Regions from separate parts of the Pantoea sp. Lu_F5_004 genome, predicted to be linked through region 4. Evidence: riboswitches for the same ligand, from Rfam matches in the RefSeq annotation. Region 4 holds a riboswitch; each other region holds the start of a gene.
The links. Region 4 has a riboswitch for thiamine pyrophosphate ahead of ACR8BN_RS19440 (TenA family protein). Riboswitches for the same ligand answer to the same signal wherever they lie in the genome.
Positions count from the first base shown of each region.

Region 1: it holds a riboswitch for thiamine pyrophosphate, as region 4 does, so the genes downstream of both, thiC (phosphomethylpyrimidine synthase ThiC) here and ACR8BN_RS19440 (TenA family protein) in region 4, are expected to answer to the same signal.
Region 2: it holds a riboswitch for thiamine pyrophosphate, as region 4 does, so the genes downstream of both, ACR8BN_RS21055 (FAD-dependent oxidoreductase) here and ACR8BN_RS19440 (TenA family protein) in region 4, are expected to answer to the same signal.
Region 3: it holds a riboswitch for thiamine pyrophosphate, as region 4 does, so the genes downstream of both, thiB (thiamine ABC transporter substrate binding subunit) here and ACR8BN_RS19440 (TenA family protein) in region 4, are expected to answer to the same signal.

Region 1 is NZ_CP194946.1:3,894,928-3,897,125, reverse strand. It holds gene thiC (phosphomethylpyrimidine synthase ThiC) at 1-1,170, opposite strand, end outside; TPP riboswitch at 1,258-1,358, opposite strand; gene ACR8BN_RS18055 (Rsd/AlgQ family anti-sigma factor) at 1,511-2,017, opposite strand; gene nudC (NAD(+) diphosphatase) at 2,107-2,198, shown strand, end outside.
Region 2 is NZ_CP194947.1:444,480-446,677, forward strand. It holds gene ACR8BN_RS21045 (thiazole synthase) at 1-169, opposite strand, end outside; gene thiS (sulfur carrier protein ThiS) at 172-369, opposite strand; gene ACR8BN_RS21055 (FAD-dependent oxidoreductase) at 359-1,297, opposite strand; TPP riboswitch at 1,429-1,548, opposite strand; gene ACR8BN_RS21060 (cysteine hydrolase family protein) at 1,612-2,157, opposite strand.
Region 3 is NZ_CP194946.1:3,417,654-3,419,851, forward strand. It holds gene sgrR (HTH-type transcriptional regulator SgrR) at 1-964, shown strand, start outside; TPP riboswitch at 1,000-1,102, shown strand; gene thiB (thiamine ABC transporter substrate binding subunit) at 1,149-2,135, shown strand; gene thiP (thiamine/thiamine pyrophosphate ABC transporter permease ThiP) at 2,111-2,198, shown strand, end outside.
Region 4 is NZ_CP194947.1:96,793-98,990, forward strand. It holds gene ACR8BN_RS19435 (ABC transporter ATP-binding protein) at 1-602, opposite strand, end outside; gene ACR8BN_RS19440 (TenA family protein) at 599-1,300, opposite strand; TPP riboswitch at 1,369-1,471, opposite strand; gene ACR8BN_RS19445 (6-phospho-beta-glucosidase) at 1,578-2,198, opposite strand, start outside.

The sequences.
Region 1 (2,198 bases), on a different replicon from region 4:
GGAGACATCATAAGCGGCGCAGATTTCACAAATCTCCCGGAAGTGCTGATACAGGAAGCTCTCCTGATGATGCGACAGGCACCATTTCGCCATGATAGATCCACCCCGCGATACAATCCCGGTCAGACGTTTCGCCGTCATCGGGACATAACGCAGCAGCACGCCAGCGTGGATAGTGAAGTAATCGACACCCTGTTCCGCCTGCTCAAGCAGCGTATCGCGGAATATTTCCCAGTTCAGCGCCTCGGCCACGCCATTCACTTTTTCCAGTGCCTGATAAATCGGCACTGTACCGATTGGCACCGGGCTGTTTCGCAAAATCCATTCGCGCGTTTCATGAATATAACGACCGGTAGAGAGATCCATCACCGTATCGGCACCCCAGCGAGTCGACCAGACCAGTTTTTCCACCTCTTCCTCAATAGAAGAGGTCACCGCCGAGTTACCGATGTTGGCGTTGACCTTAACCAGAAAGTTGCGGCCAATGATCATCGGCTCCGATTCAGGGTGATTGATATTGGCAGGGATGATGGCGCGTCCGGCAGCGACCTCCTGACGCACAAACTCGGGCGTGATACTGGCTGGCAGATGCGCGCCAAAACTGTGGCCGGGATGCTGTTGCAGCAATACCTCACTGCGGATTCGCTCACGGCCCATGTTTTCCCGCAGTGCGATAAATTCCATTTCCGGGGTGATGATCCCCTGACGGGCATAGTGCAATTGCGTGACGCAGCAGCCTGCGCGGGCACGGCGCGGTGTCGGGAGTTGATCGAAGCGCAGATGATCCAGTCCCTCGTCAGCCAGCCGCTGCTGGGTATAACCCGAGCTGTTCTGTTCGAGAAATTCGCTGTCGTCGCGTTCAGCAATCCAGCGGGCGCGCAGCTTTTCCAGGCCACGATGAACATCGATCTGTGCTGCGGGATCGCCATAGGCACCCGCCGTGTCATAGACCGGTACCGCTTCGTTCTGCTCATAGAGAGGCTGTTCTTTGCTGCCGCCGATGTGGGTCGGGTTTAGCACGATTTCACGCATGGGAACGCGGATATCCTCGCGGCTGCCGGTAATCCAGATGCGGCGGGACTGGGGAAATGCACTACCGCTTTGCAGGGAATCGATAAATTCCTGCGCCTGGGCACGCTGTTCACGACGGGTTGTTTTTTGGTCAGACATAGCAATCTTCCTGTTAAGGGGGAACGATGCTTGTCCGGAGTTCGGAAGGAGTAACCGTATAGACAGCGTAAGCATGCTGGCATACAGAGAATATTTACTCTTGTTCCCTTCGCAGGTTCTAACCTGATCAGGTTCCGCGGATCCCGAATTAACGGTCTCAGCCCAACTGGGCACTCCGACAAGAAGCTGTTTTTACGCTGGTGTCTGATAACAGTGCCAGGCGTAAAAACCTTATATTTCAAAGCAAAAATAAAAAAGGTTCTTTGGAGCACTCTCCTCAGAACCTGTTCAGCATAAAAGGGCTACGGGATAATCTCAACCCCTTTGCCGGAGATGATGATTAAGCCGGACGCGCGATATGGCTGTCATTGGCTACCGGCGGGGGGACAAGCTGGTTGTCCCATGCCAGCTGAATCAGCTTATCTTCCAGCGTAAAGCGTGCTTCCAGCACTTCACCCACTTCGGAGAGTGCCTGCTGGAAGGTCATGCAGTTCTCGTCGTCGATCGCCTGCTGCAGGTGGCCGTCATACAGCTGCATCAGACGCTCAGTATTGGCTTCCAGCGGTGGATAGATCTGTGCGGCGGCAATCATCGGGCTGTCGCCACTCATTTCACTGATCACGCGTTCATAGATACTGAAGTGACCCGCAGAAAGATAATCGACCAGACCGTGACAGAAGTTGTCCAGAGCCTGCTCATCAAGACGCGTCAGCGCCTCTTTGTTTGGTTTAAGTCCGACCAGGTGATAATAGGTCACCAGTAGCTGACGACGGGCTTCAAGCCACGAATCGACCAGTTCATTACTGCCACCTACGCGTTCAGCCAGGACGTCTAACTGGTTAAGCATATCTAACTCCATGTGAGTTATAGTTGTTTATCTACACACTTAACATCAGGACTTCAGCGTGCGAGTTGACGCTAAGGATGACGAAATAAATGCAATGCGAAATCTCAAGCGTAGACGCTGGATGGTGGATTGTCAGCCATGAACAGAAACTTTGGTTGCCACAAGGTGATTTACCCCACGG
Region 2 (2,198 bases), 240 kb from region 4:
GCTGTTGCAGCAGCGTGCGGAAAGCGCCGCCTTCACTGCCTTCCCGCCGCAGGCTGACGGTAATAATCTCCGCGCCAGACGCGTTGATCGCCTGATGCAGAATGTCCGGTGACGGATAACCGGCCGTGCCAAGCAGAAATCGGGATTGCGGAGTAAATTGATAGAACATGGTTAACCTCCCTGCATCGGTGACAGGATTTCGAGCTGGTTGCCCGCCTCAAGTTGCTGGCTGGTATAGCGGCTACGCGGTACAAACTCCCCGTTCAGCGCGGTGGCGACGGTCCGCGGATCGATCTGCTGCTCCGCCATAAGCTCCGCCAGCGTCGTTGCGCTGGTTTCAATCGTGCGTCCATTCAGTTCAACGCGCATGAGTTATCTCCTGAGTCAGTTGCAGCATAAGTTTTTCAGCCATGATCGGGGCCAGCAAAAAGCCGTGGCGGTAGAGGCCGTTAAGTGAGAAACGGCCATTTTCGTAGCGGACTTCCGGCAGGTTCTGCCGGTAAGCAGGACGCAGACCGGTGCCGCTCTCCACGATCCGCGCTTCGGCCAGCGCCGGATGCAGGCTGTAAGCGGCGCTGAGCAATTCCATCATCGCCCTGGCGCTGATCGGGCTGCTGTCGTGGCTTTCCACCATGGTGGCACCCAGCATGAAGTGGCCTCCGGCGCGCGGCACCAGATAGCAGGGAAAGCGCGGGTGCAGCAGCCGTACAGGACGGGAGAGTTGTACGTCAGATGTGTGCAGGATCACCATTTCGCCCCGCACGGCGCGCAGGGCTGGCTGCCGATCGGTGGCGTGGATGCCACGGCAGTCGATGATTTTGCCGCCGGGTTTACCACTGTGAAAGGGGACGCCAGCCTGTTGCAGTTTGTCGCACAGTTGCTGCAAGGCGCGGCGCGGATCGAGATGCGCCTCTGCGGCGAAAAACAGGCCGCGGGCAAAGCGGTTTTCCAGCGCGGGTTCAATGTCACCGGGTGAAACCCACTGATGCTGCTGCGTCATGCTGGCGAAGCGCGTCAGTTCACGGCTGTCACGCGGCGGAGCAACCACCAGCGTGCCCTGCTGTTCCACGCCATCAACGCGTTTCGCCCACCAGCTGGCCGCGTGCTGGCCCCATTCGATCACCTGTGGCGGTGCGCTTTCTGCTTCACACCAGGGCGCGAGCATGCCGCCCGCCCAGTGCGAGGCCGCACGGCAGTCAGGCTGAGTAATAACTTCGACCGTTTCTCCCCGCTCCAGCAGCAGCGTGGCGACACAAAGCCCGGCAACGCCGCTGCCGAGCACCGACCAGCGGCTCATGGTATCCACCGGACAGGAAAAGAAAGATTCAGGATGAGATTTTTCAATTTGGCCTCGTTATCAGTTAACGAAGACCCGTGATACAGAGGGAAAAGGCAGGAACGTCGCGAATGCGCCCCTGCGGCAAGTATCTGATGAGATACCCGTCTTCCTACGCCAGTATCAACTGGGTCAGGTTCTAAGGGTCGCTAAGCCGCGCGGTGCGCTATTAGCCTCTCAGTCTCTCTGGCGAGACTCCCCTGACGGATTTAGTTGTAAGTTAAGCAGACAGCTTCGTCAAGCAGACTGCATAGAACCGGGTCAGAAAATCGGACTTAACCGGCAGAACCGAAATGCCAGTCAGTTGCGGTTGCCAGCGTCACAAAGGGTCCCGCCAGCGTCTGGTTGTGATGCGCAATAATCTTCTCCGCAGAGAGGTGGGGATTATCGACGGTGGTGTGCGCATCGGAAATCAGTACGACGCTAAAACCCAGCTCCGGGGCTGCCCGACAGGTGGTATCAACACAGAACTCCGTTTTCATCCCCGCAATCACCAGTTGTTTAATGCCCTTTTGCCTCAGCTGAAGCTGCAGGCCAGTATCCCTGAAACAGCTGGGATATCTTTTGGTGAAGACGACATCACTCTGCGGGTTAACCTGCAATTCCGGGATCAGGCGCGTCAGCGGGCTTTGCTCGTTAAAAGGGGAATCATCCGGGCCGATATGGCGTGCAAAAAAGAGAGGGACGGCAGAATCCCGGGCTTTAGTAATGAGAAGTGAGATGTTCGACAAAATCGAATTTGCGGCAAAGGGAGCCTCGGGACCATTAAAAAGGCCCTGCTGCATGTCGATAATTAAAAGTGCACTTTCAGATGTAACCATGACCTGTCTCCATTCAGTTTTTAAGAACGGAGAACAGCTCC
Region 3 (2,198 bases), on a different replicon from region 4:
CCAGCCCGATGAAGGGTTGCCCTGGCTGCTGGGCAGCGTCAGTGCGATGATCCTGCCGCGCGAATGGCCGACGCTGCACGATTTTGCCCGCCAGCCGGTTGGCACCGGTCCTTACCGGGTGATCCGCAATCAGGAGAGTCAGCTGAAGATCGAGGCGTTTGATGACTATTTTGGTTTTCGCGCCCTGATTGATGATGTCTCTATCTGGGTATTGCCCGACATCAGCGATGAGCTGGTCTATGCCGGTGTCCGCCTGCAGGGCGACGGAGCCGATGAGATTCAGGAGGAGAGCCGTCTTGAAGAGGGATGCTACTATCTGCTGTTCGACCAGCGTTCAGAGCAGGGACGCAACGAGGCAGTCCGGCGCTGGGTCAGCTACCTGTTTAATCCTATCGCCCTGCTCAATCACGCCGGTGTCGGCTACCAGCGCTACTGGTTTCCGGCGTATGGCCTGCTGCCACGCTGGCATCACCGGCGCGACCTGACGCCAGTGGAAAAGCCGGCCGGCTTAACCCACCTGACGCTGACCTGGTACAGCCAGCACGTTGAGCATGAAGGCATCGCTAACGCGCTGCGTCCGCTGCTGGCAGAGCATGGCGTCACGCTGGAAACCCGCGAAATCAGCTACGAAAGCTGGTACCAGGGCGAAGCGGAAAGTGACATCTGGCTTGGCAGCGTGAACTTTACCCTGCCGCTGAATTACTCTCTGTTTGCGCAGCTTTATGAGATCCCGTTGCTGCATCACTGTCTGCCGATCGACTGGCACAGCGATGCGGCTCGCTGGCGCGAGAAAACGCTGCCGCTGGCTGAATGGAGTAAACAGTTAGTCGAAGAAGCGGGTCTTCATCCGCTGTTTCACCACTGGCTGCTGCTTGAAGGTCAGCGCAGCATGCGCGGCGTTCGGATGAATACGCTGGGCTGGTTTGATTTTAAATCCGCCTGGTTCGCGCCACCCGCGCTGTGAGGCTTTCGCCCCGGCGCTGAAATGACTAGAATGTGACGTTCTCAACGGGGTGCCGCCTGCCACCAGCAAGCAGCTGAGAGATACCCGTCGAACCTGATTCGGTTAATACCGACGTAGGGATTTGGGAGGCCTCTGTGCTCAGATCCTTTGCGACTCATCCCCTATTCTCCTGAAGGAGCGCAAAGTGTTAAACAAAGTTCTGCCGGTGCTGCTGTTACTCTCCGCCCCCGTTCTGGCGGCTAAGCCGGTTCTCACGGTCTACACCTACGACTCCTTCTCCGCTGACTGGGGCCCTGGCCCGGCGGTTAAAAAAGCCTTCGAGGCGCAGTGCAACTGCGAACTGAAATTCGTCACGCTGGAAGATGGCGTGTCGCTGCTGAACCGCGTGCGCATGGAAGGGAAAAACAGCAAAGCCGATCTGGTTCTGGGGCTGGATAACAATCTGGTACAGGCGGCACAGAAAACCGGTCTGTTTGCCGAAAGTCAGGTCGATGCCTCGAAATTAAAACTGCCCGGCGGCTGGCACAACACCACCTTCGTGCCGTTTGATTATGGCTACTTCGCGTTTGTCTATGACAAAACCCGGCTGAAGAATCCGCCAAAAAGCCTGAAAGAGCTGGTCGACAGCCCGGAGAAGTGGCGGGTGATCTACGAAGATCCCCGTACCAGCACCCCCGGCTTAGGTCTGCTGTTGTGGATGCAGAAAGTCTATGGCGATCAGGCACCGCAGGCGTGGCAAAAGCTGGCGCAGAAAACCGTGACGGTGACCAAAGGCTGGAGTGAAGCCTATGGCCTGTTCCTCAAGGGCGAAGGCGATCTGGTGCTGAGCTACACCACCTCACCGGCTTACCACATCATCGAAGAGAAAAAGGAGAACTATGCCGCCGCGCCGTTTGCAGAGGGCCACTATCTGCAGGTTGAAGTTGCCGCGCAGTTAGCCAGCAGCAAACAGCCAGCGCTGGCACAGCAGTTTATGAAGTTTATGGTGTCACCCGACTTCCAGCGCACTATCCCGACCGGTAACTGGATGTACCCGGTAATCGACACGCCGCTGCCTGCCGGTTTTAGCGCGCTCACTGTGCCCTCCACCGCCCTGCAGTTCTCGCCGGAAGAGGTTGCCAGCCAGCGTTCAGGCTGGATCAGCCAGTGGCAACGCGCCGTCAGCCGCTGATGCCGCGCTGGCTTATCCCCGGTTCGCTCGCCACGCTGCTGTTAATCAGCGTGGCGCTGCTGG
Region 4 (2,198 bases):
TGACTGAGCCGACAGGCTTCGGCGGCGTCATGGGTAATCAGCAGCACGGTGTGTCCGACCAGCACTTCTGCAGCCAGCGTCTGAATCTGAGCGCGAGTGAGGGCATCCAGTGCGGAGAAGGGCTCATCCATCAGCACAACCGGCTGACGGGTGTAGAGGGTGCGGGCCAGCGCGGCGCGCTGACGCATTCCGCCGGAAAGTGTCGCGGGTCGCGCGTTCGCAGAGTGGCTAAGACCTACCCGCATCAGCAGATGCTGCGCCCAGTCGCGATCGGCCCTTTCACCTTTCAGGCGACTGGCGAGGCAGACATTTTGTTCAACCGTGAGCCACGGATAGAGCAGATCCTGTTGCCCCATCCAGGCGATGCGTCCGGTCAGCGGCAGGCCGTCGCTGCCGCTGACCTGACCGGCACAGGGTGGCGTCAGACCAGCAATGACCCGCATCAGGCTGCTTTTTCCGACGCCGCTGGCACCCAGTAAAGCGGTAAAAGCACCGCCCGCGATCTCCAGATCAAGCTGGCTGAAGAGTGGCTGCTGGCCATAATTCAGGCTGAGCTGGCGAATTGAAATGCCTGGCGGCACCGGACTGCACGGCAGGTTCATGAGCTGCTCCGCTGGGCGGCTGCATGGTTGAGACCCATCTGCCAGAAAGCGGCTTCCAGCCGGGTCGCGGTGGTGAAGATCTCCGCCAGCGGGTGAAACCGATGTTCACCGGCGCGCTGCCGGGCCTGGGTTTCAAACAGTGAAAGTGAGGAGCGAACGCCAGCCAGATACGCTTCGTTGCCGTAATTTTCTATCCATGCTGCGTAAGGATTCCCCTCAAAGCGGGTCGCGGGGTCATGCAGTAGTGTCAGGCCAGTTTCAGCATAACCGGCAACGCACGGCATCAGCGCGGTCAGCAGTTCCAGCGCATCCCCGGTGTGACCCACGTCAAGCACGTAGCGGGTGTAGTTGAGCGTTTCCACTGCCTCGGGTTCGCTCGCCTTTGCCGCCTCACTGATGCCCCATTGCTGGCAGTACGCCTGGTGAAGCGGCAGTTCGCTGACGATGGCGTTAAGCGATGCCGTCGCGCGGCGTAATGCGTCTGGCTCAGAGAGTTTGCTGATCAGCAGGCCCCAGGCACGGGCGAAGTGCAGCAGAAAGAGATAATCCTGAGTGAGATAGTGGCGAAAGGCCGCGGGTGGCAGGGTGCCCTGACCGAGTTGCCGCACAAACTCGTGCCCGATATAGGCGTGCCATTGGCCGCCCGCCTGCTGGCGCAGACGACCATAAAAGCCGGTGTCGAAAAGCGGATGTGACATAGGATCTCCAGTAACAGGGAGATCCGGGCATACGGTCTGGAACAGGGAATATTGCAGGAGATGACGCAGAAAATCTGCCGACCCGTCCCTTCGCTGGCATGACCCAGATCAGGTTCAAAGGGTTCGGCTTGCGCCATCTCAGCCCATTACAGGACACCCCTCGGAGACATTGGTTATACGATAATTACTGCCAGAGTACAACGGTACAAATAAGCGTGCTGTTCCGGCGTTTTTGTCGCGCCAGTAACAGCATGACGACAGATTTTAAGTGACGTTGTCACTCAAGATCTGCGCCATTACTGGCAATGACTTTTTTGTACCACCAGAACGATTTCTTCCGCGTGCGCGCCAGCGTACCGTTACCCAGGTCGTCGCGGTCAACATAGACAAATCCGTAACGCTTGCTCATTTCACCCGTTGAGGCGGCAACCAGATCGATACAGCCCCAGCTGGTATAACCCATCACTGGCACGCCATCCTCTATTGCGTCACCCATGGCGCGGATATGTTCGCGCAGATAGCTGATGCGGTAATCATCGTTGATCTCGCCATTGGATTCGATCTCATCGCGCGCACCCAGGCCATTCTCCACCAGAAACAGCGGCTTCTGATAGCGGTCATACATCATATTCATGGTGATGCGTAAGCCGAGCGGATCGATGCCCCAGCCCCACTCACTGCGCGGTACATGGGGATTGGTGAGCGATTTCACCACATTGGCGGCACTACTGTTCTGCTCGTTCATCTCTGCCGAGGCGCAACGTGAGGCGTAGTAACTGAACGAGACAAAATCGACACTGTTTTTCAGGATGTCGGCATCACCGTCAGCAATCTCAAGCGTCACCCCTTTTTCACGGAATACGCGGGCGGCGTAGGCCGGATAGGCTCCGCGCGCCTG